DNA from 3 places in the Candidatus Sodalis pierantonii str. SOPE genome. Region 2 is predicted to be linked to each of the others. Evidence: predicted binding sites of a transcription regulator. Region 2 holds the regulator's gene; each other region holds the start of a gene.

Region 1 (9,715 bases), 580 kb from region 2:
CTTTCTTGGATAAAGGAAGCGAGTCAGAACTCGGTAGCGAGCTGGAGCCGAAAGATATCCTGAAGTTCAGGGACTCGAAGAAGTATAAGGATCGCCTGGCGGCGGCCCAGAAGGCCACCGACGAGAAAGACGCGCTGGTGGTGATGAAAGGCACGCTGTACGGTATGCCGGTGGTAGCCGCGTCCTTTGAATTTGCCTTTATCGGCGGGTCGATGTCCTCGGTGGTCGGCGCGCGTTTTGTGTGCGCGGTGGAGCAGGCGATGGCGGACGACTGTCCGCTGGTATGCTCTTCCGCCAGCGGCGGCGCCCGCATGCAGGAAGCGCTGATGTCGCTGATGCAGATGGCCAAGACCAGCGCCGCGCTGGCGCGGCTGCGCGAGCGGCGGTTGCCCTACATTTCGGTGCTGACCGATCCCACCATGGGGGGCGTTTCGGCCAGTCTGGCAATGCTGGGGGATTTGAACGTCGCTGAGCCGAAAGCGCTGATAGGCTTTGCCGGTCCGCGCGTGATTGAACAGACGGTGCGTGAAAAACTACCGGCCGGCTTTCAGCGCAGTGAATTTCTGCTGGAAAAGGGCGCCATTGATCTTATCGTGCGCCGCCCGGAAATGCGTCTGCGTCTTGCCAGCCTGCTGGCGAAACTGACCAATCGGCCGCAGCCGCAGGATCCATTGCCGCACGAACCGCGCCCTGATGCGGTCCCGGAGGATCATCAGGACGAGGCCTAAACGGACGGTGCAAGCCTGCCCGCGGCCATCTGCCGGGGCGGGGCAGGCTTAGTGAGAACCCAGCATAAGCCAATGAACGGACGTATGGAAAATCTGCCTATCCCTCAAGCCACGTCGCCACTGGCCGCGTGGCTTCATTATCTTGAACGTCTGCATGCCAAACCCATCGATCTGGGCCTGGAGCGGGTAAGCCATGTGGCTACCGGCTTGAATCTGCTGCGCCCGGCTCCCTGGGTCATTACCGTCGGCGGCACCAACGGCAAAGGCACCACCTGCCGGCTGCTGGAAGCCATCTTGCTAGCCAGCGGCATGCGGGTCGGGGTCTATAGCTCGCCGCATTTACTGCGCTACACCGAACGGGTGCGTATCCAGGGCGACGAATTGCCGGAAGCCGCCCATAGCGAGGCGATGGCGGTTATCGAAACCGGCCGCGGCGCCACCTCCCTCAGCTATTTCGAGTTCGGCACGCTCGCGGCGCTACAGCTATTTCGGCAAGCGTCTCTGGATGTGGTGATCCTGGAGGTCGGGCTGGGGGGACGGCTGGACGCCACCAATATCGTTGACGCCGACGTCGCCGTGATTACCTCCATTGCCCTCGATCATACCGATTGGCTGGGGCCGGATCGCGCCAGCATCGCGCGGGAAAAAGCCGGCATCTTCCGTCGCGGCAGGCCGGCGATTGTGGGTGAGTCCGATCGGCCGGCGACGCTCGACGCCGCCGCGGCCGATAGCGGCGCCGTCTTGTATGCCCGCGACCGCGATTGGTGGTGGCACCACGACGGTCAGCACTGGCGCTGGTGGGACGGCTTGCGCGAGCTCACGGCGCTACCGCTGCCTGCCATTCCCCTGGAGAATGCCGCCACCGCGGTGACCTCCGTCGGCCGCCTGCCGTTCGCGGTGCCGGAGTCGGCGGTGCGACAGGGGTTACGTGAGGCCTCGCTGCCGGGACGTTTCCAGTGTATCGGCCGAGCGCCGCTAACGATACTGGACGTGGCGCACAATCCCCACGCCGCCGGCTACCTGGCCCGGCGTCTGGCGGCGCTGCCCCGCACCGGCAAGGTGCGGGCGGTGATTGGCATGCTGGCGGATAAAGATATCGCCGGCACGCTCGCCTGTCTGCGCGGGCAGGTGGATGTCTGGTATTGCGCCTCCCTCGATGGGCCGCGCGCCGCCAGCGCCGCACAGCTGGCCGCCCATCTTGACAGCGACGCGCAACGGTTCGAGGATGTGCTAAGCGCCAGGCATCAGGCAATAGCGGACGCCGTGCCGGAGGATTGTGTGCTGGTTTTCGGCTCTTTCCATACCGTGGCACCGGTCATGGCGCTGGCTGAAAGGGAGAAATATTGTGGCGAGTAAATTTCAGAACCGCCTGGTGGGGACCATTATCCTTGTCGCCCTCGGCGTCATTATTTTGCCCGGCCTGCTAGACGGTAAAAAGAAACACTATCAGGACGAGTTCGCCGCCATTCCGCTGGTGCCGAAGCCCGGCGACAGCGATGAGCTCGATGCGACGCCGCCGGCCAGCCAGCCGCCGGAAGGGGCGGGGGAGGCGGTAGAACAATCCAGCCGGCCGGCCAACAGCGGTCAGCCAGCGGCTCCGCTGCCCGATGCCGCCAGCGGTTCCCGCCAGCCGGAAACGCTGGCGCCGCCGGAGATGAAAACCACGCCGCCCGCGCCGGTTAAACCCGAGCCCAAACCGGTCGCGCGGCCTGAGACCAAACCGGTACCCAAACCGCAGGCGCCGAAAGGGCAGGCGTGGGTGGTGCAGTTGGGCGCGCTGAAAAACGCCGATAAAGTGTCGGAGATTGTGGCTAAGCTGCGGCTGTCGGGCTACCGCGTTTATACCTCGCCGTCGGTGCCGGTTCAGGGGCAGATTACGCGGATATTTGTCGGCCCGGATGCATCCAAGGAAAAACTGCAATCCGCGCTCGGCGAATTGAATCAGTTGAGCGGCCTTAACGGCCAATTGCGGCCATATAGCGCACGCTAGACTTTTACCGTTCCCAACTAGGGGTGCGGCCCGATGCCAGGGCCCGACATAAAGCGCTGCTCTGGCGCGGCAGGATACACAGCCTTCCTCGCGGGGGGCGCTGGGCGTCTGGTCGGTGAAGCGCTTCGCGCTATCTCATTGCGGCGATTGGCTTTTTTTAATCGCCGTTATTTATTTAAACAGGGGGATAAATCCCCTACGCAAACGTTTTCTTTTTCTGTTAGAATTCGCCGCTAACCAGCTGACCGGGCGAATGATCAAGGGATGCATGCATGATCTGGGTTGATTACGTCATTATCGGCATCATTGTTTTTTCCGCTGTGGTGAGCCTGATTCGCGGGTTCGTGCGCGAGGCATTATCTTTAGTAACCTGGGCCTGTGCATTTTTTGTCGCCAGTCATTACTATAGTTACCTTGCGATATACTTCACCCGTTTTGAAGAGCAGATGGTACGCAACGGCATTGCGATTGCCCTGCTGTTCGTGGCGACCCTGATTGTTGGGGCGATCGTCAATTACGTGCTTAGCTCACTGGTGGAGCGGACCGGTTTATCCGGCACTGACCGGGTCCTTGGCGTCTGCTTCGGCGCGTTGCGGGGCGTTCTAATCGTGTCGGCGGCGCTGTTCTTTCTCGACACCTTCACCGGTTTCTCCCACAGCCAGGAGTGGCAGCAGTCCCTGCTGATACCGCAGTTCAGCGGTATCATCAGATGGTTTTTTGACTATCTGCAAAGCACGTCGAGTTTCTTACCGAGGCAGTAGTTGTCCCGGTAACGCTGATGAGGAAATGACCACATGTGCGGTATTGTCGGAATCGCCGGTTTTATGTCGGTAAACCAGTCTATCTATGATGCATTAACGGTGCTGCAGCACCGTGGGCAGGATGCGGCAGGCATTGTTACCATCGATGCATTAAATGGCTTTCGCCTGCGTAAAGCCAATGGACTGGTTAAAGATGTTTTCGAGGCCCGGCATATGCAACGCTTGCAGGGCAATATGGGGGTGGGCCATGTCCGCTACCCGACCGCCGGCAGCTCCAGCGCCTCCGAGGCGCAGCCGTTTTACGTCAACTCCCCGTTCGGCATCACCCTGGCGCACAACGGTAACCTGACCAACGCCCACGAATTGCGTAAAAAGCTGTTTGAAAACGGACGGCGCCATGTCAATACCACTTCCGACTCGGAAATCCTGCTTAACGTCTTCGCCGCTGAGTTGGATCGTTTTCCGGATTACCCGCTGGAGGCGGATAACATCTTCGCGGCGGTGGCGGCGACCCATCAGCAAATTCGCGGCGCCTACGCCTGCGTCGGCATGATAATCGGCCACGGCCTGTTTGCGTTTCGTGATCCCAACGGCATTCGCCCTCTGGTTATCGGTAAACGCACGCTGGCGGACGGGCGCAATGAGTATATCGTGGCCTCCGAAAGCATGGCGCTGGATACGCTGGGCTTCGATTTCCTGCGCGACATCGCGCCGGGCGAGGCGGTGTACGTCACGGCAAAAGGGCAGCTGTTTACCCGGCAGTGCGCAGAGAACCCCCGGCACCATCCGTGCCTGTTCGAGTATGTCTATTTCGCCCGGCCGGATTCCTTCATCGATAAAATTTCGGTCTACAGCGCCCGCGTGCGCATGGGCCAGATGCTGGGCGAAAAAATCGCCCGCGAGTGGGAAGATCTCGATATCGATGTGGTGATCTCGATTCCAGAAACCTCCTGCGATATCGCGCTGGAGATCGCCCGCATCCTGAATAAGCCGTATCGTCAGGGATTTGTGAAAAACCGCTACGTCGGCCGCACCTTTATCATGCCCGGTCAGCAGGTTCGTCGGCAGTCGGTGCGCCGGAAGCTTAACGCCAACCGCGCCGAATTCCGCGACAAAAATGTGCTGTTGGTGGACGACTCCATCGTACGCGGTACGACCTCGGAGCAAATCGTTGAAATGGCGCGCGAGGCGGGCGCCCGTCACGTTTACCTGGCTTCCGCCGCGCCGGAAATCCGCTTCCCGAACGTCTACGGCATCGATATGCCCAGCGCGTCAGAGCTGATTGCCCACGGTCGCGAGGTCGACGAAATCCGGCAGCTCATCGGCGCTGATGCACTGATATTCCAGGATTTGGCCGATTTGGAACAGGCGGTGCGGGAAGATAATCCCGACGTGGAACAATTTGAATCCTCGGTCTTTAACGGTATTTACGTCACGCGTGACATTGATCAGCGCTATCTCGATTATTTGGAGTCGCTGCGCAACGACGATTCCAAAGCACTGCGCGCCCAGACCGAGGTCGAAAACCTGGAAATGCATAACGAAGGTTGATCGGTAGCGCGCGGGTGCAGTAGGCTGTGCCGCTGTACCCGCGCTTTACGGCAACTGGTCATCTCTACCCGGGCGGTCAAACGCGCCGGGTTTTTTTTCGTCTTTCCTACTGGCGGGAGTTGAGGTATGAAACGTCTGATTGTTGGTATCAGCGGCGCCAGCGGCGCCGTGTATGGCGTCCGCCTGCTACAGGTGCTGAGCACGCTGCCGGAGATCGAAACCCATCTGGTCATGAGCCCGACCGCGCGGCAAACCCTGGCGCTGGAGACGACTTATAGCCTGCGCGAAGTGCAGGCGCTGGCGGATGTGGTGCATGATTCCCGCGACATTGCCGCCAGCATCAGCTCTGGTTCATTCCAGACCCTCGGGATGGTTATCCTGCCCTGTTCGATGAAAACCCTCTCCGGTATCGTCAATAGCTACAGCGATGGGTTGCTGACGCGCGCGGCGGATGTGGTGCTAAAGGAGCGGCGCCGGTTGGTGCTCGGGGTGCGTGAAACGCCGCTGCATCTGGGCCACCTGCGCCTGATGACCCTGGCGGCCGAGCTCGACGCGGTCATCATGCCCCCGGTCCCAGCCTTTTATCACCGGCCCGCCCAAATCAGCGACATCATTGACCAAACGGTTAACCGCACGCTGGATCAATTCGATCTGATGCTGCCGCAAGATCTGTTCCAGCGCTGGCAGGGCGGCTGAGGCCTGCGGCCAGCCATATATTCAATTTAATAATTATTTTCATAATAATGGTTTATGAAAATAACATTGCACCAATAATGAACATGCTGGGTAAATGGATGGTGCAGCGTCGCCGACGGCGGCCGTGCGCGGCGGGTGGCGTGCCTGATGCAGCGCGCGTTTGCGGCGCAAAGGTGTGGGTTACGGCGGGTCTCGCCGCGTTCTGCGCCATGCGCCCAGGCGGCGCGATACATGGCATGAAATGTGCAATGGTTCCGACGGAAAAGGACACACGCTATGCCGGGCAATGAATAATTATACTGAGGGTCATTTATGAAAAAGCTGGTAAAAGTTCTTCCTTTGGTGGCGGCGCTGGCTTAGACTCTGTACACGATTCTGTGTAAATGCCTTTTCTCAGAAGTGATCGTCCAGGCGGTCACCGAACTCGATAATAAAGCGGCTCATTGCCATGCGCCAGTCCCTCAAAGGCATTGTCCATTTCTGTGAGGCCGCCTGTATCGCCAGCCACACCACCTTTTTCACTGCGTCGTCGGTCGGGAACACCTTGCGCTTTTTGATGGCATGCCGGATCACGCTGTTTAACGACTCGATGGCGTTGGTCGTGTAGATCACCTTGCGGATGTCCCAGGCACTGGAGAACGCTTCCAGCGCCTGCAAGCCGGCTTCTTCCGTAGGGGCCTGATAGATAGCTTTCAGGTCGCGGGTGACGGCCTTGTAGTCCTTCCAGGAAACGAACCGCAGGCTGTTGCGCACCATATGCACGATACACAGCTGGAGCCGCGCCTCCGGATACACCGCGTTAATAGCGTCAGGGAAACCTTTCAGCCCGTCTACGCAGGCGATAAGGATATCGTTCAGGCCGCGGTTTTTCAGCTCTGTCAGCACGTTCAGCCAGAACTTTGCGCCTTCATTTTCGGCCAGCCACATACCTAGCAACTCTTTCTGGCCTTCGATGTTGATGCCCAGCGCCAGGAACACAGATTTGTTGATGATGCGGCTGTCCTGCCGGACTTTTAGAACGATACAGTCAAGATAAACAATGGGATAGACTGCATCCAGAGGCCGGTTTTGCCATTCGACAACCTGCTTCATGACCGCATCGGTGACCTTTGAGACCAGCGCCGGCGAGACATCGGCGTCATACAGCTCTTTGAACGCGGCGGCGATCTCGCGGGTGGTCATCCCTTTGGCGTACAACGATAAAATCTGGTTATCCATCCCGGTAATCCGGGTCTGGTTCTTCTTCACCAGTTGCGGTTCAAAGGAACCGTCACGATCGCGCGGAGTACGCAGCGCCAGCGGGCCATCGCCAGTGGTAACGGTTTTTGTGGAATAGCCGTTGCGGGCGTTGGTCCCCGGTTTAGGCTGATTTTTATCGTAGCCGAGGTGATGGGTCATTTCGGCATTGAGAGCTGCTTCGACGCTGATTTTTTTCAGCAGCCGATCGAAGTGACTGAGATCTTCAGGGGTTTTGAGATTTTTGGCCAGTTCGTTAGCCAGAGCCTACAACTGTTTTTCGTCCATAAATTAACCTGTTTTTGATGTTGGATTGAACATATCAAAATCAGGCAAATACACAAATTTCTAAACAGGCTCTATTTCTCCTCCGCCAGGACAGGTATGATTGATGCTTTTTGGTTATTCGCAATTAATTATCAACGGCGCGCTGGTGACGCTTGAGCTGGCGCTCAGTTCCGTTTTACTGTCGGTGGTGCGCTTTGTTGAATAAATCCGAAATTTGTGACGACTTCCTCCCTATCAGGGCGATTGTTACATGATGCGGACGCTGTTTGGCATTCCTAACAGCGTGATCCGGTTAAGCGCTTTGACCATTGCCATAGCCTCACCTACCTGCGCGTCATAGTCATGCAGACTCAGATGACCACCCAGAAGTGTTTTAAACCGGAACATGGCCGTTTCAGCCAGTGAACGCCGGTGATAACCTACTTTCTTTTTCCAAGTATCGTTATTGCCGCTCAGATGCTGATTTGCCACCGCATGGTTACGCTCATGGTATCGAGCTGGCCAATATTGCGCACCACTTCGCGGTGGGATAAGCGGCTTTATTTTTTTCCTCAGCAGAGCATCATGACAGTAACGCGTATCGTAAGCACTGTCAGCCGACGCTTCCCTGATTTTCCGGTGGGTTTGGTTAATCAGCCCGGGCAGCACCTGCGCATCTGTCGTACCGCTTAGCGATAAATCGGCACAGATAATTTCATGTGTCGCGCTATCTACTGCCAGATGAAGCTTGCGCCATACTCTGCGCCTCTCAGCCCCATGCTGCCTAACTTTCCATTCGCCTTCGCCGAAGATTTTCAGGCCGGTGCCATCGATGACCAGGTGTGAGATTTCGCCGCGGGTTGGCGTTTTTATGCTGATGTCGACGGTTTTTGCTCGCCGGCTGACCAGAGAGTAATCTGGGCAGCGCAGCGACAGCCCCATCAGTTTAAAAATCGCGTCAACGAAACCCTGTAACGCCCGGAGCGAAAGGTTAAACACGCGCTTTATCATCAGAACCGTGGTAATGGCCATATCGGTGTAGTGAAGCGGCCGGCCACGATGTTCAGGTGGTGTACTCTCAGTCCATGCAGCAATGGCTGACTCATCAAGCCATACTGTCAGGTCCCCCCGCTGCCTGAGCGCATTGTTGTATGCGGGCCAGTTGGTGATTTTAAACTTTTGCTTTGCCATGGGGACCTGATGTTGAAACGAATGTAGTGATCAGAGCCGCCAGTCACCTAAAAGTTCGATTTATTCAACAAAGCCTCGGTGGTGATCGGTCTTATCGGCGCCGGCGCCAAACTTTCCCGCAGCCGCGTGCTGGCGGGCTGCTTTGAAGGCTATACCACTCTGATTCGCGGCGTGCCCGACCTGGTGCTCATGTTGCTGATTTTTTACGGTTTGCAAATCGCTCTGAACAGCCTGACGGAAGCCGTCGGATGGGATCAGATCGATATCGACCTGATGAGCGCGGGCATTATCACGCTGGGCTTTATCTACATCTACGGGGCCTATTTTACGGAAACCTTCCGCGGGGCGTTTTTGGCGGTGCCGCGCGGGCAGATCGAAGCGGCTACCGCGTTTGGCTTCAGCGGCGCGCAGACCTTCAGGCGCATTCTGTTTTCCGCCATGATGCGCTTAGCGCTGCTCGGTATCGGCAATAATTGGCAGGTCATTTTAAAGGCCACCGCGCTGGTGTCGTTGCTCGGGTTGAATGATGTGGTGAAGGCCACCCAACTGGCGGGCAAGGGTACTTATCAACCGTTTTATTTCGCCATCGTCGCCGGCGTGGTGTATTTGCTGTTCACCACGCTCTCCAATGGCGTGCTGCTGTGGCTGGCGCGGCGCTATTCGTTGGGCGTGAAGAAGGCGGAATTATGACGGAAATTCTGCAACAATACTGGCACGCGCTGCTGTGGAGCGATCGCTACCGTTTCACCGGGCTGGCGGTTACCCTATGGCTGCTGATTATTTCTGTCGCGCTGGGCGGTCTGCTGGCGGTGCTGCTGGCGGTGGCGTGGGTATCGCCGCGGCGCTGGATAAGTATGCCGGTGTGGCTGTTTACCTATATTTTTCGCGGCACTCCGCTGTATGTACAGCTGCTGGTGTTTTACTCCGGGATGTACAGCCTGGAAATCGTGCGCGGCACCGATCTGTTAAACGCGTTTTTCCGCAGCGGCATGAACTGTACCCTGCTGGCGCTGACCCTCAATACCTGCGCCTACACCACCGAGATTTTCGCCGGCGCCATCCGCGCGGTACCCCACGGGGAGATCGAGGCGGCGCGCGCCTACGGTTTCACTCCGTTCAAACTCTACCGCGCCATCATTTTGCCCTCCGCGCTGCGCTGCTGCCCTACAGCAATGAAGTGATTTTAATGCTGCACTCCACCGCGCTGGCGTTCACCGCCACGGTGCCGGATATATTGAAAATAGCCCGCGATATCAACTCGGCGACCTATCAGCCGTTTTATGCCTTTGGCATTG
Region 2 (9,715 bases):
ATGCTGTCGACGCCCGCCGGGAACTCCGCGTATGAACTATAAAGGCCATCGCGCCGCCGCGACAGCCAAGAAGGTCTCAGCGGGCGCACCCGCTGCCGATGCTTACAGCATATGCACCGAGGCGGTGTTGGTGGTGCCGCTCGGCACCAGCGCGCTGGACACCATGACGATAATATCGCCTTTGGCCGCCAAGCCGGTTTCTAACGCCATGGCTTTACCGATGCGGTAAAAATCATCGGTCGACGCGATCTCTTCCACTAACTGGCAGGCAACCCCTTTGCTCAGCAGCAACTGGCGGGCGGTCAGCGGATTGGTGGTCAACGCCAGGATTTCCGCTTTCGGGAAATATTTTCGTACCGACTTGGCGGATTTCCCGCCTTCTGTCGCGACCACGATCAAAGGCGATTCCAATTTTTCCGCGGTTTCCACCGCGCCGCGGCAAACGGCTTCGGTAATGCGCAACTTGCGGCTGTCGTGCTGACCGTCAATACGGCTCGGCAGCATACGATCGGTGCGCTGGCAAATGGTGGCCATAATGGTAACGGCTTCCAGCGGATATTTTCCTTTGGCGCTCTCGCCGGACAGCATCACCGCATCCGTGCCGTCAAGAATGGCGTTGGCCACGTCGCCGGCTTCCGCGCGGGTTGGGCGAGGATTTTTGATCATCGAGTCGAGCATCTGGGTGGCGGTAATGACGACCTTGCGCGCCCGGTTACACTTCTCGATCATCATTTTCTGGGCGAAGATGACTTCTTCCACCGGAATTTCGACGCCGAGATCGCCGCGGGCCACCATGATGCCGTCGGACGCTTCCAGAATTTCGTCGAAATTGTTCAGGCCTTCCTGGTTTTCGATTTTAGAGATGATCTGGATATGTTCGCCACCGTGCTGCTGCAAATGTTCACGAATTTCCAGTACGTCGGAACGCTTGCGGATAAACGAGGCGGCGATAAAATCCACCCCTTGCTCGCAGCCGAAAATCAGATCGCGTTTGTCTTTTTCCGCCAGCGCCGGTAGGGCAATGGACACGCCAGGCAGGTTGACCCCTTTATTTTCGCCGAGATCGCCATTGTTCAGCACATTGCACACCACCTCATTCTGGGTGACGCTGGTGACGGTCATGCCCAACAGTCCGTCATCCACCAGCACGGTATTGCCTACGGCCAGATCCTGGGTGAACCCGGGGTAGGTGACCGCCACGTGCTCGCTGTTGCCAACCACGCTCTGATCGGTAGTAAAGGTTTGGCCCGCGCGCAGTGAAACGTCGGCGCCGTTTACAAGCTTCATGGTGCGGATTTCGGGGTCTTTGGTATCAAGCAGGATGGCGGCCTGTTGACCCGTTCTCTTCAGAACCGCGCGCAGATTTTTGATGCGCTGCCCGTGCTCTTCATAGTCGCCGTGGGAAAAGTTGAGACGCATCACGTTCATCCCCGCGTCGAGCAGGTTGGACAGTACCTCTTCGGATTCAGTTTTCGGGCCGATGGTACAAACAATTTTAGTCTTTTTCATAACGTTGATTTCTATAAGTTGTGATGGATGATGAATCTGGTGCATCGCCGGACCAGGCCCGCGATGAAAAAAAAGCCGCTTGCTAAACCTGCGGTCCATATTTAAGGATAGGTGACAACGCTCGGAACGTAAGGAAAAAAAATTGAACGGCTCAGCACGGCAAGGCCGGTATGCGCCGGAGGTCAATGCTGTTTTTAGACGTTGGGGGCAAATCAATCGGCGCTAACCCTTCAATTGAAATAACGTTTTGCATTATAGTTATTGGCAGGCGGGAAACAAAGTAAAAACTGGACAATTAATGCGTTAGCACAAAAAAAAGCGTTATTGTGTCATTTTTGCCGCAGATCGTCGCAACCGGCAAAGACCGTTTTGTCACGCGCTCGTGCACGTTGTTTACCCTCATGATAATACCCGGCGCCGATGACGCTGGCTGAAGAGAGGCCGTGGGAAACATAGCGCAACATCATCGCTGCGGAAACAGTAGCGGTTAAAAAAGGAGTGCGAGGGAAAAGGGAACGATAAGATTTGGTGCGTTCTAATGGACTCGAACCATCGACCCCCACCATGTCAAGGTGGTGCTCTAACCAACTGAGCTAAGAACGCATTTTGTTGCCTGCTGCCTGCAGGACGAATATTAACGGGCTCTATCACGCCTTGCAAGGGGAAAACGCGTTTTCCCCCCCCCCCCCGAACGCCGATTGATTGTCGAGGGAATGTGCATTAAGCCGGCTTTTTCACCGATCAAGACGCGTCATGCCCCTCAACGCGCCGCCCGACGCAAAATGCGCGCGGGGGTTTGGCGCTGTAGCCAGCGCATCCGGAACATCATCAAAACGGCGGCTGAGGTCAGACCGACAATAAATCCAATCCAGAAACCGCTGGGACCCATGGCGGGGCGCAGCCAATCCGTCAGCGCCAGCACGTACCCGCACGGCAGGCCGCGCAGCACGCCGTTGCCGATAACCTGGATGGAATCAGAAATCTGATATAGGGCCGCTAGCAGCATTAAATGCGAGGCCATGGCCACGACCGCCGGCGTATCGTTATACAAGAGCGCAATCCGCTCACGCAGCAGGCCAGCGTGACGCCTATCATCAGGCTGGCCCTGGCCCTGGCCCTGGCCCTGGCCCTGGCCCTGGCCCTGGCGCTGACTCGCGCCTGCTCGACATCGCCTTCCCCCAGGCGAAAGCCGATGCGGATGGTGGCCGCCACGCCCAGCGTCAGCCAGAAGCCCTGACGTATCTGATGGGCAATCCGGTCTCGCCGTCCGGAGCCGTTGAGCTGCGCGATAACCGGCGTTAGCGCCAGCAGCAGGCCGTGACCGAACAAAATGACCGGCAGCCAGATGGAGGTGCCCACCGTTACCCGCGGCCATATCGGTGGCGCTTACCGAGCCGGACATGATGGTATCCACGACCCCCATCGCCGTTTGCGATACTTGGGCGAAAATTACCAGGATGGCCAAAGCCACTAAGATACGCGCTTCCTTAACATAATTTTGCACGCGGACACCTTTGTTGCGAGTGACGAACCGAGTTTATTAATGGAACCCGCACGCGTTAACACGGCTGGATCCTTTTAGCGGCATAGTGTAATGCATTTTGTTGGCGAAGATAGCAGGAAAATGACGCGATATAAGGGGCATAGCCTCTATTGTATCGTGTCAGTATTTGGAATTTGTCATATTATGGGGCAAACTGAGCGCCGAGTTATTCGGTGTAGCCAGATGAGGAAAACGCATGTTTACGGGGATTGTTCAGGCCACCGCGCCCATTACCGCGATTGAGGAAAAAGACCATTTTCGTACCCATCACGTCCGCCTGCCGGCGGCGCTGTTGCCGGGTTTGACCATCGGCGCGTCGGTGGCCCATAACGGATGTTGCCTGACAGTGACCGTCATCGCGGGCGACGTGGTCAGCTTCGATCTGATGAAAGAAACGCTCCGGCTGACCAACTTAGGCACGCTTAAGGTTGGCGATGAGATCAACCTGGAACGGGCGGCGACCCTGCAGGCGGAGATTGGCGGTCATCTGATGTCAGGGCATATTATCTGCACAGCCGAATTGACCAAAATCGTGACCTCAGAGAACAATCGGCAAATTTGGTTTTCCTTGCCGGACAGGGCGCTGATGAAATACATCCTGCATAAGGGTTATATCGGTGTTGACGGTATTAGCCTGACGGTAGGCGAAGTCGCGGGCAACCGTTTTTGCGTACATTTAATTCCTGAAACGTTGCTGCGCACCACGCTCGGTAAGAAACGACTCGGCGATAGCGTCAATATCGAAATCGACCCGCAGACGCAGGCGATTGTCGACACCGTGGAGCGGGTTTTGGCGGCGCGCGAGCGCGCCTGACCCAGGTGGGCGGCGGCGCGGTCTGAAAGCGCCGTCATGTGCGCCGGCAGCCATGACGGCGCAACGCTTACCGCGCGACGCGCAGACCGCCTTCGACGCCCCGAGGGCTGAACAGAACCTGCCATAGCTGGATATTGCGGGCGCGGAACGCGCCGGCGCAGGCCTGTAAGTAGTATACAAACATGCGGTAAAAACGTTCGGAATAATTGCCCTGCAACGTCGGCCAGGCGGCGATGAAGAGTTCATGCCAGGCCATGAGCGTGCGATCATAATCCGCGCCGAAATTATGCCAGTCTTCCATGACGAAATGAGGCTCGCTGGCATCGACGATATGCCGTACGGACGGCAGGCAGCCGTTCGGGAAGATATATCTGTTGATCCATGGATCCACATTCATATCGGTCCGGTTCGTGCCGATGGTGTGCAGCAAAAGCAGGCCGTCGGGTTTCAAATTACGGGCCACCACATCGAAATAGGTTGGGTAGTTTTTCGGCCCCACGTGCTCGAACATCCCTACCGAGACAATGCGATCGAACTGCAAATTTAAATCGCGATAATCCTGCAACAAAATCGTGACATCTTGTCCTGCGCAACGCGTTTGCGCCAGCTTTTGCTGCTCGGTCGAGATGGTGACGCCGTGGACTTTAACGCCATAATGTTGTTCCGCATAATTCGCCAGACCGCCCCAGCCGCAACCGACATCCCCGGCTGCAATTGCAGTTTTTGGCAAATCATTTCCAGTTTATTTTGCTGGGCCTGCTCAAGGCTGGCGGCATGAGGCCAATAACCACAGGAATATTGCATATACGGATCGAGCATGAGCGAGAAGAGATCATTGCCTAAATCGTAATGTTCTTTACCGACGATCCAGGCCCTTTTGCGCGATTGGAGATTAGTCAGGCGCGCCGCGGCGACGCGTAGGGTATCTTTTAAATGATGGGGAAGCTTATTTTCCAGTCCGCTGCGCAACGCACGCTGAAAAAACATATCCAGCCGTTCGCAATCCCACCAGCCATCCATGTAACTTTCACCTAAACCCAGTGAACCGTCCTGTAGTACGCGCTTAAAAAAATCCGGGTTGTTGACGTGAATATCGAATGGACCATTGATTTCAATGTCGGCTTCAGCGAGTAATTCATGGACGATGCGATACCAAGCGTTATCCTGAAAGCTCAGGTCTTCAACACACGAGGAACTCATAGCTTCTCCATCACCTTTCTTCTAAAAATACCTCGTCAGGAAGAGCCAGGCGCTGCCTGCGAGCTTTTATAAGAATCCACGGTAAGCCGTGGTGTCTGATACGACAAATTAACAGAGGAATAGAAACTCAGAATGGTTGTTAAACCGGCTGCTTTGCACGAAAAAGCATGCATGAGTAAACATCACGTCCCTAAAGCAAAATGAATAAACAACTCGTTATAATTGTTAACGTAATTGAGTATAAGCCTGCATCCGGCTTTAGACAACTCCAAAAACAGCAATAGGAATAATAGCCTAAGTTAATGATAACTTTGGGAAACAGTCACACTCCTCAAAGAGTTAGTGCGCCTAAAGAGTTATTATTCATTTCTGCGTCGCGGGGAAATTTGCGCGGCCACGTAGCGCGTAAAACGCCGTGCATAATGGCCAACGCCGCCGCAAACACGGGGCCTCAGCCAACGACGGCACAAGATTAGCGGTTATGGTAGGGGTCATCGGCCACCGAACAGCGCTCCACCAGGGTGGGATGGACCTCAATTGTCTGCGCGGCTTCCCGCTTGCTGATGATCCTATCAAGCAGCATGGTCAGCGCGGATTCCCCCAATACGGCCTTGGGCTGATCCACCGTGGTAAGCGCGGGGGTGAAATACCGTGAGTGGCTGACATTATCGTAGCCTATCAGTGAAATGTCTTGCGGTACGCGCAGCCCATGCTCGTGGATGGCGCACAATGCGCCCATCGCCATCTCGCCGCCGCCGCAAAATATCGCGCTGGGACGGTGAGACTGGGCCAGAATATGTTGCATGGCGCGATAACCGGAAGCCGGTTCGAAATCACCTTGAACGATCCAGGCCTGGTTGGGCAGAATATCGGCCTCTTTTAACGCATGAAGATAACCGCGGTGGCGTCCGCCGCCGGTGTTGCGCGCCAGCTGGCCGGGAATGGCGCCAATATCCCGGTGGCCGCGATCGAGTAAATAGCGGGTGGCCATATAACCGCCGGCAAAGGCATTATCGACGATGGTATCGGTAAAATCGCCGCGCACCTCACCCCAATCCATCACCACCATGGGAATATGGCGATATTCTTCCAATAGCCGCAGCAGGGCTTCGGGGTATTCAACGCACATCACCAGCAGCCCATCGACCCGCTTTTGCGCCAGCATTTGCAAATAGGCCTGCTGTTTCGATGTTTCGTTGTGGGAATTGCACAGGATAAGGGTGTAGCGTTTGGCAAAACAGTGAAGCTCTATGGATTCAATTATCTCGGCGAAATAGGGGGCTTCGCTGGTGCTGGCCAACAGACCGATGGATTTGGTGCGGTTGACCTTCAGGCTGCGCGCCACCGCGCTGGGGGAATAGCTGAGCTGTTTGATGGCGTCCCATACGGCGCGTTTGGTCTCCGGCGCCACGAAGCGGGTTTTATTAATCACATGGGAAACCGTGGTCGTTGATACCCCCGCGTGTTTGGCTACATCTTTTATGGTTGCCATCTCTAAACTACTCCTGGATCCCTCGGCAGTAGGGGATAATGCTATGTGAATCGTTTGCCTGCCAACAAAAGGCAATTTTCCTCGATCTTGTCGAGAAAGTGAAAGCGTTATATGCGTTGAGCCGCCGACGGGACATGCTTTTTGGCCACGGCTATGGCAAGATAGAGAACGAATACCGACTAACTTAGCCACCTGACGCAGAAGCGTTAAAAGGAAATATCATGAGCCGCGATTTTGCTTGGTCGTTAACGACTACCGTCTTTTCGCTGTTGGTCATCATTATCTTCAGCTTTACCACCGTATTGGATTGATCGCGTTTGGCGCCGGGCCGAACATCACCCAGACGGTAAAAAGGGCTCCAGGCCCTTTTTTTTATCATCCCTAAACCACTTCTAAGGGCGGGGGATTGATTTGCGGCCTAGTAACGACGCGCGGATCGGCACGGTGAGCTGGCGGGGGCGTCAAAAGGCCCCTTAAGACCCGCGCTGCGACGGCAAGGGGGAGAGGCTGTCGCGCGTGGCCGTCAGCGAATGGTGGTAGGCGTCATCACGCGGCGGGCGCCGACATAATGATCCTGCCAATAATCTTCGCTCAGGTAGCTGATACGGATGTCACGCCCGGTGCGGGGTGACTGAATGAAACGGCCATTGCCCAGATAAACCCCGACATGATCCGCCGTGTTGCGGATGCGGATGCGGAAAAAGACCAGATCGCCGCTTTCCAACTCGCTCTTTTTTACCGGCGCAGCATCCCGCAAGTGGTACATTTCATTCGCGGTACGCGGCAGCGGCACGCGGATTAAGTCTTTATAGGCGTAGTAAATCAACCCGCTGCAATCGAAACCGGTGGTCGGCGATTTACCGCCCCAACGATAGGGCTTACCCACCTGCGACATCTGTTTGGCCATCGCCGTTAATTTAGCGTGCTGGTAGCGAACCTTGTGGCTTTCGCTCATGCGCAATGGTTGAGCGTCTGCCGCAATGGCCGCGGTCCGGGCTCGCGCGCCGCCGCGATGGCGTCCATAGGCTTTCTTCAGCCCTTTGCCGGCGGCCTGGTTATGCGCCAGACGAGTATTTTCACGTTGGCGGCGGGAAGACGTAATGGGGCTTTTGCCCACCTTCACGACGACGGTTGGCGCTGCGTCGGGGGGGGGGCGTTTTGGTGGCGACGGCCTTGCGGGGTTTCACCACGGCAGATTTTAACTTGGGATTACCCAGATGCTCGCTCTCGGTGCTGCGGGTCTTTTTTTGCAGTTTAACGGGCTTGCGCTTGCGTCGGTCATCGGTTTTCGCCGCGCTGGCCTGCGATTTACGTTGATCGGCATTGACTCCCGCATTCGGCGCGGCGTGCGCGAGATTGAGAAAGAGCTGGGTAAACAGCAGCACAAAAAGCGTAAAGCATAAACGCTATCCTCTGTGGCCCAAGGTCGGGAGAAAATGACGGCTCAGCTGAATTTAAGCTATTTGCGGTTCTAATGCATCCGTATTTTCCTACAGATTGTGAATAAACGTGAATAACATGCGTGATGCGGCATTTTTGCGCGCGTGCAGCCGTAAAAAGCAACGGTTTTACGGCCCGTTAAACGCCCTAGTCGCAAATCTTCGCCGCCGCAAGGGCAGACCCGGCGTTCGCGCCCGTTGTATCACGGCCGGGGCGGCTGAAGCCCGCCGGCGGGGCTAACGTGAAAAAAGCATTTAAATGTTCCCCCCGGAATCGTTAGAATAGTGAATTACGTCAGACCCGATGTATGATAAATAAAAGCCAGCCACTGGCTTAAGGAAGCGAGACAATGACCACGACTATCGAAAAAATTCAGCAACAGATCGCCGAGAATCCGATTCTTCTGTACATGAAGGGCTCGCCTAAATTACCGGGCTGCGGTTTTTCCGCCCAGGCGGTACAGGCGCTGTCCGCCAGCGGTGAGCGTTTTGCCTATGTCGATGTGCTAACCAATCCGGATATCCGCGCTGAACTGCCAAAATTCGCCAACTGGCCGACCTTCCCGCAGCTGTGGGTGGACGGCGAGCTTATCGGCGGCTGCGACATTGTCATTGAAATGTACCAGCGCGGCGAGCTGCAGCCGCTGATTAAAGAAACGGCGGTAAAATACAATTCGCAAGCGGATAACGCGCAGTAACGGGAGGAATGTGCGCAGTACAGCGCGCAGCCCCGATGCTGTCCGGCGCTAACGCGCCGCGGCCGAGAGACCGCCTCGGCGCTATCGCACCAAAAACCACCCAAGGCACAGCGGGTGGTTTTTTTTGCGTCTCAGCGTGCCGGGCGCGGGGCAGTACGGGCGTCATCGCCGCCCGGCATGCCCTGCGGCATTCGCTAGGCAACATCTCAAGCGCCAGGGCGCCCCGGGGACGGGCAGGTGGTGTGCCCTGCAAGCGCTAAAGCCCTGTCATTGGCCGCGCAGACGGCCCGCGGCGTGGCAGCGTTTACAGATCGATAGTGGGGTTGGCGCGATCCTGCGCGGCGCAAGCCTCTTCTTCGGCGTCACCCGTGGCGGGTAGCGCGACCGGCCAGCCGCCCAGACGTTTCCAGCGATTGACCAATTCACAAAACAGGGTCGCGGTACGTTCGGTGTCATAGAGCGCCGAATGCGCTTCACCGTTGTCAAAGGCAATGCCGGCGGCGCTACAGGCTTTCGCCAGCACGGTCTGGCCGAGCACCAGCCCGCTGAGCGCCGCCGTATCAAAGGTGGCGAAGGGATGGAAAGGGTTGCGTTTCAGGCCGGCGCGACCGGCGGCGGCCATGAAAAAGCTGTAATCAAAAGCCGCATTGTGGGCGACTATAATGGCGCGGTTGCAGTCCTGATCTTTAATTCCTTTACGTACCAGTTTGAAGATTTCATGCAAGGCTTCATATTCGGTCACTGCGCCGCGCAGGGGGTTGTGCGGATCGATACCGTTAAAGGCCAGCGCTTCCGGCTGCAGCAGCGCGCCGGGGAAAGGGTCGACGTGGAAGTGCAGGGTGTTGTCGGCGTGCAGCCAGCCGTCATTATCCATTTTCAGGGTGACGGCAGCGATTTCTAGCAGGGCATCGGTCCCGGCGTTGAATCCCGCGGTTTCCACATCAATGACAACGGGATAAAAGCCGCGAAAGCGGGCGCGGAGGGTGTTCAGATCGTCTATTTCAACCATGCCAGTTCTTA
Region 3 (9,715 bases), 860 kb from region 2:
CGGATACGCCGTTTAGCGGGCCGCGTGAAATTCAGTCCCTGGCCCAGCGCATTATTTGGCTGAATGAGCGGCTGGCCTGGTTGGAATCCCAGCGCCACGAGTTTCTGCGCCATATTTCCCATGAATTAAAGACGCCGCTCGCCAGCCTGCGCGAAAGGGCTGAACTGCTGGCGGATGAAGTGGCGGGTCCGCTGAGCGCCGATCAGAAGGACGTGGTAGCGATTCTCGATAGCAGCCGCCGCCACTTGCAGCAACTCATTGAACAATTGCTGGATTATATCGCCGGTTGGCGGACGGCCCTTCTGGAGCTGAGGAGATCGATCTGGCGGCGATGGTAGCAGGCGTCATCGCTGCCCACAGCCTGCCGGTGCGGGCCAAGGGCATACATAACCACGTAACGCTTGAGGTGACCCATTGCCGGGCACAGCCGGCGCTTTTAAGCCGGGTGCTGGATAATCTGTATTCCAATGCGGTGCACTACGGTCAGGAATCCGGTAACATCTGGATCCGCAGCCGCCTCAGCGGGCAGCGTGTCCTGCTGGAGCTGGCCAATAGCGGGACGCCTATCGCTAAAACGGAGCGGACGCTGATTTTCGAGCCGTTTTATCAAGGCAGCATCCAGTGTAAAGGCGTGGTGAAAGGCAGCGGACTGGGATTGAGCATCGCTCGGGATTGTATCCGCCGCATGCGCGGTGAACTCGATTTGGTGAGCGTGGATTACGCCGCGGTCTGCTTTCGCATTACCCTCCCCCAAACCGGCGAGAATGGTTAATACATGACTGGAGCAGCACGTTCACCGCGGCAGACCGCTCATTACCTCTCTTGGCATTTGTCGGCCGTCTGCCGCCCGCGCGCCGCGCTGGTGGTGTTGCTGGCGCTGCTGCTGCTCTCCGCCTGCCAGCAGGACGGGGCGGTCGCCATCGGTTGCTCAGCGAGGTGCCGGGATCCCACACCCATTTGGCGCCGGCAACGCTTGCACAAGTGTGCGATGACATCTGGCAGAGTGACGATGGGGTGATGAACAAGCCTGACTACTGGTTAAGCCTGATGGAATGCGCTCCGCGCATGACGCCGGCGCAGACGCGCGCGGAAGCCTGGCGACATCAGGATGCAAACTGGCAGGACAGTTTCCGCCAGAGCATTCTGCTGGACGCCGCCGATATCGACGTGACCGAGCGGCGGCGGGCCTATCATCGCCTGCTAAGCTACCGCGACAACTTTCCGGCCGGCATCTACCCCCTGTTTACGCTATGGCGCCAGCATCAGGCGCTACGGCTGGTATTGGCCGATGAGCGCAGCCGCGCCCAGCGTCAGCAACAGGAAAGCGACAAGCAGATGCGTGCGCTGACGGCGCGCGAACAGCAGTTTAAACAGGAGCTGGCGGCTACCGCCCGCAAGCTGCAAAATCTGACCGATATCGAGCGACGCCTATCATCGCGCAAATGGCAGACGCCGGACGATGACGGCCCAGCCGCCTCCGACGGCGGCAGCGGCAAACCGCCGTCCGGAGAACGGCAGACGCCGAAGGCGGGCGGCACAAGCGCTCCCGGTGGCGGCGCGGCGGCCCCCCCTGCCGCGGCCGCCCGTCCGCCTGTTGCGGCGCCGGAGGCCGGAGAGCCACGCCAATGAGAACGCGCAAACACGCCAATTTATTGCTGGTGGATGATGATACCAGCCTGCTGAAGCTGCTGGGCATGAGGCTGACCAGCGAGGGGTTCACGGTCACGACCGCGGAAAACGGCCCAGAGGCGCTGCGGCAGCTGCTGCGCAATAAAATCGACTTGGTCATCAGCGATTTGCGCATGGACGAAATGGACGGTATCGCGCTGTTCAAGGCCATACAGCAGCAGCCCGGCCTGCCGGTGATCATACTCACCGCCCACGGCTCGATCCCGGAAGCGGTGTCGGCGACCCAGGAAAGGGTGTTCAGTTTTCTGACCAAACCGGTGGATCGCGACGCGCTTTATCGCGCCATCGACGAAGCGCTGGCGTTGACCCAACCTGCCAGCGATGAACGCTGGCGGGAGGCCATCGTTACCCGCAGCCCGCTCATGCTGCGCCTGCTGGAGCAAGCGAAGATGGTCGCCCAGTCGGACGTCAGCATCCTGCTGAGCGGGCAGAGCGGCACCGGCAAAGAGATTTTGGCGAAGGCGATCCACGCCGCCAGCCCGCGCGCCCATGCCCCGTTCGTTGCAATAAACTGCGGCGCCTTACCGGAGCCGCTGCTGGAGTCCGAACTGTTCGGCCATGCCCGCGGCGCTTTCATCGGCGCGGTCAGTCAGCGTGAAGGGTTATTCCAGGCCGCCGACGGGGGGACGTTATTTCTTGATGAAATCGGCGATATGCCGCTGTCGTTGCAGGTCAAATTGCTGCGGGTGCTGCAAGAGCGCAAGGTGCGCCCGCTCGGCAGCGATCGCGCTATCGATGTGCGCATTTTGTCCGTTACCCATCGCGATTTGCCGAAGGCGATGGCGGCGGGGGAGTTCCGCGAGGATCTCTATTATCGATTGAATGTCGTCAGCCTGAAACTGCCGCCCTTGCACGAACGGGCCGAGGATATACCCCTGCTGGCGCAGCATTTATTACGTATGGCGGCGCAGCGCCATAAACCCTTCGTGCGCAGTTTTTCCGCCTATGCCATGAGACGACTGGTGGCCGCCGGCTGGCCCGGTAATCTACGCCAACTGGTGAACGTGATAGAACAGTGTGTGGCGTTAACCTCCACGCCGGTCATCGGTGATGCGCTGGCGGATGATACCACGGTGATGCCGACCTTCGCCGAGACGCGCCATCAATTCGAGTTGCGCTATTTACGCAAGTTATTGCAAATAACCCGCGGAAATGTGACGCAGGCCGCACGGATGGCTGGTCGCAACCGTACAGAATTTTATAAACTCTTGTCCCGCCACACGCTGGACCCGAATGATTTTAAACATTGATCGGCCCTCGTTTCCGATGATCGACGGCGAGCGCCGGTAATCGACCAAGTAGGTGAAGTAATGAAAAAAATTGATGCGATAATCAAACCCTTTAAATTGGATGACGTGCGCGAAGCGCTGGCCGAAGTCGGCATTACCGGGATGACGGTAACCGAAGTGAAAGGATTTGGGCGGCAAAAAGGGCATACTGAATTGTATCGCGGCGCGGAGTACATGGTGGATTTCCTGCCCAAGGTGAAAATTGAACTGGTGGTACCGGATGATATCGTCGACAGCTGCGTCGACACCATTATGCATACCGCACAGACCGGTAAGATCGGCGACGGCAAAATTTTTGTCTTCGACGTCGCCCGCGTCGTGCGCATCCGTACCGGCGAGCAAGACGAAGAAGCCATCTGAGGCTCGCTGCCGGCGGCCCAAGCCATTGGAAAACCGACTCCGTTGAGCCGGCGCCCGAGGAGCGGCACACGATGCATCTCGGGAATATCGCCACGCCCACGCGTAGGCGGTAAGCGTGAGCGCCGTGAGTGCGCAACGCACCGGATGCCCGTGGGGACCGCGCATGAATTTTTCCGCCTTCGCGATGAAAATATTTCGCGATGTGGCCCGGGGGGCGGCTACAGGCTGGATGCGGCCGTTTAAAGGAAATCGTTTGCGTAAAAAGCGGCGCTGGACCCTTTCGGAAATGAGGCAAAAAAGATTACACTGACGGCCGGTCATTCCCCCTAATTTAATCGCCGTAGTAGGTTAGCTGAGAGTCAGGAGAAACAGATGTTAAAGCGTGATATGAACATTGCAGATTATGATGCCGCACTGTGGCAGGCAATGGAGCAGGAAGTGGTGCGCCAGGAAGAGCACATTGAACTGATTGCATCTGAAAACTACACCAGCCCGCGCGTTATGCAGGCCCAGGGCTCACAGTTGACCAATAAGTACGCGGAAGGCTATCCCGGCAAGCGCTACTACGGCGGATGTGAATATGTCGACGTGGTGGAGCAGTTGGCCATCGATCGCGCCAAAGCGCTGTTTGGCGCCGATTATGCCAATGTTCAGCCGCATTCGGGATCGCAAGCCAACTTCGCCGTTTATACCACCTTGCTGCAGCCGGGCGATACCGTGCTGGGGATGAATCTGGCGCACGGCGGTCATTTGACCCACGGCTCCCCGGTCAATTTCTCCGGAAAATTGTATAATATCGTGCCTTACGGTATCGATGAGAGCGGCCATATCGATTATGAGCAGCTGGCCGAACTGGCGAAAACCCATCAGCCGAAAATGATTATCGGTGGTTTCTCCGCTTATTCCGGCGTGGTGAACTGGGCCAAAATGCGGCAAATCGCCGACAGTATCGGCGCTTATCTGTTCGTGGATATGGCCCACGTGGCGGGTCTTATCGCCGCCGGCGTGTATCCGAATCCGGTGCCCCACGCGCACGTGGTGACCACCACGACCCACAAGACGCTGGCCGGCCCCCGCGGCGGTTTGATCCTGGCCAAAGGCGGCAGCGAAGAGCTGTACAAAAAGCTGAACTCCGCCGTGTTCCCCGGCGCGCAGGGTGGTCCGTTGATGCACGTGATCGCCGCCAAGGCGGTCGCGCTGAAAGAGGCGATGGAGCCCGCGTTCAAAACCCACCAGCAGCAGGTGGCCAAAAACGCCAAGGCCATGGTGGAAGTTTTCTTGTCGCGCGGGTTCAAAGTCGTCTCCGGCGCTACCGATAATCACCTGTTCTTGCTGGATTTGGTAGATAAAAACCTGACCGGGAAAGAGGCGGATGCGGCGCTGGGCCGTGCCAATATCACCGTCAACAAGAACAGCGTGCCGAACGATCCAAAGAGCCCGTTCGTTACCTCTGGGGTGCGTATCGGCACGCCGGCGGTCACCCGCCGCGGTTTTACCGAGGCCGATGTGCGTGAATTGGCCGGCTGGATGTGCGACGTGCTGGAAAATATTAACGACGACGCGGTGATTGAACGGACTAAAAATAAAGTGCTGGATATCTGTGCTCGTCATCCCGTTTACGCCTGACGGTACCGGACGGTTTTAACGAGACAAGGGGACTGCACGGCGCTTGCTGGCATAACCCCCGTCACAAACTGCTAACCGACCCCCTGCGGGGCCGTTTTTTTTTGGGGGGGCCTGGCAGCGCCGAGGTGCACTTGGGCTACCCGCGCCGCCGATTGTCGGCCCGGCGTTTTTCGGGCCACATGCCGCCAGTCGGCCAGCGCGGGCCGAGGTTGAGTCAGGACGTGCAGGCGACGCGGCGCCTGCTCGGCAGTATCGCAGCCGGGGTTCAGGATTCGAGCAGATCGCGGATCCGCTGGCGCTGCGCCTGCGGCAGCGGTATGCGCACCTGCAGCAGCGGCGGTGAGTATAAGGGCAATTACATTTGGAAAGGGGTAATCACCAGCACGGTATTTTTCGGCGCGCCGCGCGCCTGAAGCTCGGTGACCGATTGAAATTTGATATTCAGCGGCAACAGCGTCAGTTCCCGAATTTGCAGCTTCAGTTTGCGCTCCTGCTCTCCCACTGATTGGCTTAAAATCACCACCTGCTTTTCCTGCAAATCCGTCTCTTGCATCAACCAGGCGCCGAAGATGACCGCAATCAGACCCATCTCCTCTCGGCTGAAACGAATACGATACTCCGCTTCCAGCGGTATCATCGCCGAGCGGGTAGCGCGCAGCAGACTGGGATATTTTTCCTCTATTTCGCTTTGCAGGCTGCTATCGATGCCCATGTGGAAATGGCAGCGTTCCAACGCGGCGCTCAAATGGAAAAACAGCTGTTCCGCCAGCGGGCCCTCGTGGGGAAACGTTCTACCGGAAAGCTGCGCGAAACGGCTGATAACGCCGCGCGCGCCGTCGCTGTGGCGTAATGTGGTATGGACAACGCTGGCGCTCGCCGGCGGGGTGCTATTGGTGGGAGCGGGCGCGCTGCTGTATTTCAGCGCGGTGCCGGAGATGGTAAGCGGTATCCGCCCGTTTAGCGTCTGATTACACCACCGCCGCCATGCCGCCGTCGACAAACAGCAGATGACCGTTGACGAAATCGGCGGCGGGGGAGGCAAGGAACACCGCCGCGCCGATCAATTCCTGGGGGTCTCCCCAACGCCCGGCGGGCGTCCGCTGGAATAACCAGGTGTTGAACGCGTCGTCCTGCGCCAGCGAGGTGGTCATTTCGGTTTTGAAATAGCCTGGCGCGATACCGTTGACCTGGATATTGTAGGGCGCAAGTTCGGCGCACATCCCACGGGTCAGCATTTTGACCGCCCCTTTAGCGGCGGCGTAAGGGGTAATGTTGGGACGGGCAAGCTCGCTTTGCATCGAGCCGATGTTGATGATTTTGCCTCGGCGGCGCGTCACCATCCGCTTTGCCACCTGTTGAGAAACCAGAAATACCGCTTTCTGGTTTACGTTGATAATCTCATCCCAGTCGGCTTCGGAGAACGACAGCAGCGGATGCCGGCGCTGAATACCCGCATTATTGATCAATATGTCGATCGGACCCTGGCGCTATTCCAGTTGCTCAATCGCGCGGCTGACCTCGGCGCCATCGGTAATATCAAAGCTCACGCCCAGTGCGTCCAGGCCCTCGGCGCGCAGTTGCTCCGCGGCCCGCTCGGCGTTCGCCGTGGTCGTCGCCGTCACGATAACACTGGCGCCATAGCGGCCGAGGCCGCTGGCCAGCAGATACCCAATCCCCCTAGCACCGCCGGTGATGAGCGTCCGTTTTCCCGTTAAATCAAACAAATTATGCATCCAGTCCTCCTTAATGACGCGTGGGTGAGACAATCGGGGAGGTCGCCGCGGCGCTTTTCCCCCAGAGGATTTCTCTACCACGATTTGACCGGCATGGGAATGACCTTGCGTGAGGGGAAGGGCAAAATGAACCCGAGGGAGCGCTGAACGGCAAGTCAGACCGGGGCAACGGCGATTTTGGATAGGGAAACGTTAACGTGAGGGAAATAGCGCGACAACGGAAAGAGTGGAGCGATATACAGAACCTGTTGAACGGCGCCAGGCGTTGCGCCCGTGACGCCAGGGCCGGCGGTGATGTGCCGGCCCTGGATAAAAGCTTAGCGCTTCAGTGCTTCGCTCAGCTCGTCGCGCATGGTCGAAAGCATGGCTTTCACGACGCGGGGATTACCCGCGACAATATTGCCTGAAAGCAGGTGATTATGGTCACCGGTAAAATCAGTGACCAGACCGCCCGCCTCGCGTACCAGCAATTCACCGCCGGCAAAGTCCCAGGGCTTCAGGCCGATTTCAAAAAAACCGTCCACGCGGCCGGCGGCCACATAGGCAAGATCCAGCGCCGCGGAGCCGGTGCGGCGGAAATCCGCGCACTGTACGAACAGTTTGCTTACCAAGGCGATATAGCTGTTGGCATGCTGTTTCTGCTTGAAAGGAAAACCGGTGGCCAAAATGGTGCCATCCAGATCGCGTGCGCTACCGCCGCGCAGGCGGTAGCCGTTCCACTGAGCGCCCTGGCCGCGGGAGGCGGTGAATAGCTCATTGCGCATCGGATCGTAGACCACGGCCACTTCCGTGCGGCCTTTAATGCGCACGGCAATGGAAACGGCAAAGTGGGGGAAACGCTTGATAAAGTTGGTGGTACCATCCAGTGGGTCGATAATCCATTGTACGTCGGTGTCTTCGCCGGCCAGCTCGCCGCTCTCTTCGCCGATAATGGCGTGCTGCGGGTAGGACTTGCGGATAACTTCAACAATCAAACGTTCCGCTTCGCGGTCAACGTTAGTGACAAAGTCGTTGTCGCCTTTCTGGCTGGCTTCGACGGCATCAGGGGTTTCGTAATGTTTGGCAATTAAATTACCCGCCTTTCGCGCAGCGCGAATGGCGATGTTGAGCATCGGATGCATGGATATCGTCCACTAACTAAGATGTTAAAGAACTAAAACGGCGCGGAGTATAGCAGAGCGTCAGCAAAAAACCTACGGCCATGCTACCCTATCGCCCACATTTCCTCTGACTTGTAAGATTATGCTGCACAATATCCGCATCGTACTGGTTGAAACGTCTCATACCGGCAATATTGGCTCCACCGTCCGCGCGATGAAAACCATGGGGTTAAACAACTTCTACCTGGTCAATCCCCTGCATAAGCCCGATTCACAGGCCATCGCCTTATCCGCCGGCGCCAGTGATATTATCGGCAATGCTACCCTGGTTGACCATCTCGACCAGGCGCTGGCAGGCTGTAGCCTGGTGGTGGGAACCAGCGCTCGTTCGCGTACGCTTCCCTGGCCGATGCTGGAGCGGCGTGAAAAGCGTGCAGGCGGCGGCGCAGGCCCCGGTAGCGCTCTTGTTTGGCCGTGAGCGCGTTGGCCTGACCAATGACGAATTGCAAAAATGCCATTTCCATGTCCAGATCCCGGCCAATCTGGAGTACAGCTCCCTCAACTTGGCGATGGCGGTGCAGATTTTTGCGTATGAAGTCCGCGTCGCCTGGCTGGAAAGTCAGCGCCAGGACGCAACGGCGCCGGACGCTTCGGCTTATCCTCTGGCAGAAGATCTGGAGCGATTTTATCAACATTTGGAGCATGTGCTGAGTACGACCGGTTTCATCCGTCGCGCCCATCCGGGACTGGTAATGAACAAGCTGCGTCGGCTATTCAATCGCGCGCGGCCGGAAAGCCAGGAGCTGAATATCCTACGTGGAATGTTGACCTCCATCGAGCATCCGCAAAAGCCGCAAACGCACCCTGCGGATGGCGGCGACGCTCGCCCGGAGGAATGATTAATTCTGAACGTGGCGGCACTCACCTGGAGGATTGACTTAGTTTGGATGCCGTTGGCGTCCGCACGGCGGATGGGTTTATTCTGAACGCCGGCGGCGCTCGCCTTAAGTATCGACCTATTCCGAATTCCTACAGCGAGCGCCCGGAGAATTTAGCCCATCCCGGCCGCTGGCGGTGCCGCGTGCAGGATTGACCTATCCCGGATGCCAACAGCTGTTGTCGGCGACACCGCGCGGTTTCGACGCGGTTAGCCTCCTCCGCCGAGGACTGCTTCTCGCCGGTGGCCGCTGCAAAAGCAGCCGGCGGAAGGGAATAAATGCTTGAGTAAATTACTCGGTTAAATAGTTGATTATTTTAATCAGGAATGGCAGACTTTTGCTACGTTATTTTCACCGGTATTCTGATCATGAGACTGACTTCCAAAGGCCGCTACGCGGTTACCGCCATGCTTGATGTCGCCCTACACTCCGGCAAGGGTCCCGTGCCGCTCGCCGAAATTTCCGAGCGCCAAGGCATTTCCCTTTCCTATTTGGAGCAGCTCTTCTCCCGCCTGCGCAAGCATGAGCTGGTGGCGAGCGTCCGAGGGCCGGGTGGAGGTTATTTGCTGGGTCGCGACTCTGATCAGATTGCCGTCGGCGCGATTATCACCGCCGTGGATGAGTCGGTGGACGCCACCCGCTGCCAGGGTAAAGAGGGCTGTCAAGGCGGCGATCGTTGCCTGACCCATACCCTTTGGCGCGATCTTAGCGTACGCATTAGCGAGTTTCTTAACAACATCACACTGGCCGAGCTGGTCAGTAATGAAGAGATCCTTGATGTTGCCGATCGTCAAGATAATGATACGCGTCGTCCGAATCGCCAACGGTCGACCGCAGGAAACGATTAACGTCAACCTGCGCGCTTGAGTACAATAAGGGCATTCGTTGTTATTGATGCCCGGAGTTAACGCTTCATGAAATTACCGATTTATCTTGATTACTCCGCTACTACGCCGGTTGATCCGCGGGTGGTGGAGAAG

Evidence for each region. The regulator PurR, encoded in region 2, represses purine synthesis genes. The targets are predictions, from matches to a motif close to CANGCAAACGTTTGCNTG.
Region 1: the regulator PurR is predicted to act here: its motif matches at 2,916-2,933, upstream of cvpA (colicin V production protein).
Region 3: the regulator PurR is predicted to act here: its motif matches at 3,581-3,598, upstream of glyA (serine hydroxymethyltransferase).

What each region holds. Positions count from the first base shown of each region.
Region 1 is NZ_CP006568.1:3,074,074-3,083,788, reverse strand. Features, by position in the region: gene accD (acetyl-CoA carboxylase, carboxyltransferase subunit beta) at 1-728, shown strand, start outside; gene folC (bifunctional tetrahydrofolate synthase/dihydrofolate synthase) at 813-2,084, shown strand; gene dedD (cell division protein DedD) at 2,074-2,718, shown strand; gene cvpA (colicin V production protein) at 2,991-3,479, shown strand; gene purF (amidophosphoribosyltransferase) at 3,513-5,030, shown strand; gene SOPEG_RS15450 (UbiX family flavin prenyltransferase) at 5,157-5,726, shown strand; gene SOPEG_RS15440 (IS256 family transposase) at 6,120-7,226, opposite strand; partial or broken gene SOPEG_RS27710 (amino acid ABC transporter permease) at 7,354-7,437, shown strand; gene SOPEG_RS15435 (IS5-like element ISSoEn1 family transposase) at 7,497-8,420, opposite strand; partial or broken gene hisQ (histidine ABC transporter permease HisQ) at 8,496-9,110, shown strand; partial or broken gene hisM (histidine ABC transporter permease HisM) at 9,107-9,715, shown strand, end outside.
Region 2 is NZ_CP006568.1:2,489,627-2,499,341, reverse strand. Features, by position in the region: gene pykF (pyruvate kinase PykF) at 103-1,509, opposite strand; tRNA gene SOPEG_RS12730 (tRNA-Val) at 2,036-2,112, opposite strand; partial or broken gene SOPEG_RS30900 (MATE family efflux transporter) at 2,270-3,013, opposite strand; gene SOPEG_RS12715 (riboflavin synthase) at 3,249-3,866, shown strand; partial or broken gene cfa (cyclopropane fatty acyl phospholipid synthase) at 3,934-5,066, opposite strand; gene purR (HTH-type transcriptional repressor PurR) at 5,539-6,558, opposite strand; gene cydH (cytochrome bd-I oxidase subunit CydH) at 6,780-6,869, shown strand; partial or broken gene SOPEG_RS28805 (C40 family peptidase) at 7,082-7,943, opposite strand; gene SOPEG_RS12690 (Grx4 family monothiol glutaredoxin) at 8,348-8,695, shown strand; gene rnt (ribonuclease T) at 9,000-9,704, opposite strand.
Region 3 is NZ_CP006568.1:3,348,010-3,357,724, reverse strand. Features, by position in the region: partial or broken gene SOPEG_RS16880 (sensor histidine kinase) at 1-772, shown strand, start outside; gene SOPEG_RS16875 (hypothetical protein) at 925-1,629, shown strand; gene glrR (two-component system response regulator GlrR) at 1,626-2,939, shown strand; gene glnB (nitrogen regulatory protein P-II) at 3,000-3,338, shown strand; gene glyA (serine hydroxymethyltransferase) at 3,711-4,964, shown strand; gene SOPEG_RS29900 (PRD domain-containing protein) at 5,320-5,733, opposite strand; gene SOPEG_RS29895 (hypothetical protein) at 5,669-5,932, shown strand; partial or broken gene idnO (gluconate 5-dehydrogenase) at 5,933-6,697, opposite strand; gene suhB (inositol-1-monophosphatase) at 7,015-7,818, opposite strand; partial or broken gene trmJ (tRNA (cytosine(32)/uridine(32)-2'-O)-methyltransferase TrmJ) at 7,940-8,696, shown strand; partial or broken gene iscR (Fe-S cluster assembly transcriptional regulator IscR) at 9,104-9,602, shown strand; gene SOPEG_RS16830 (IscS subfamily cysteine desulfurase) at 9,650-9,715, shown strand, end outside.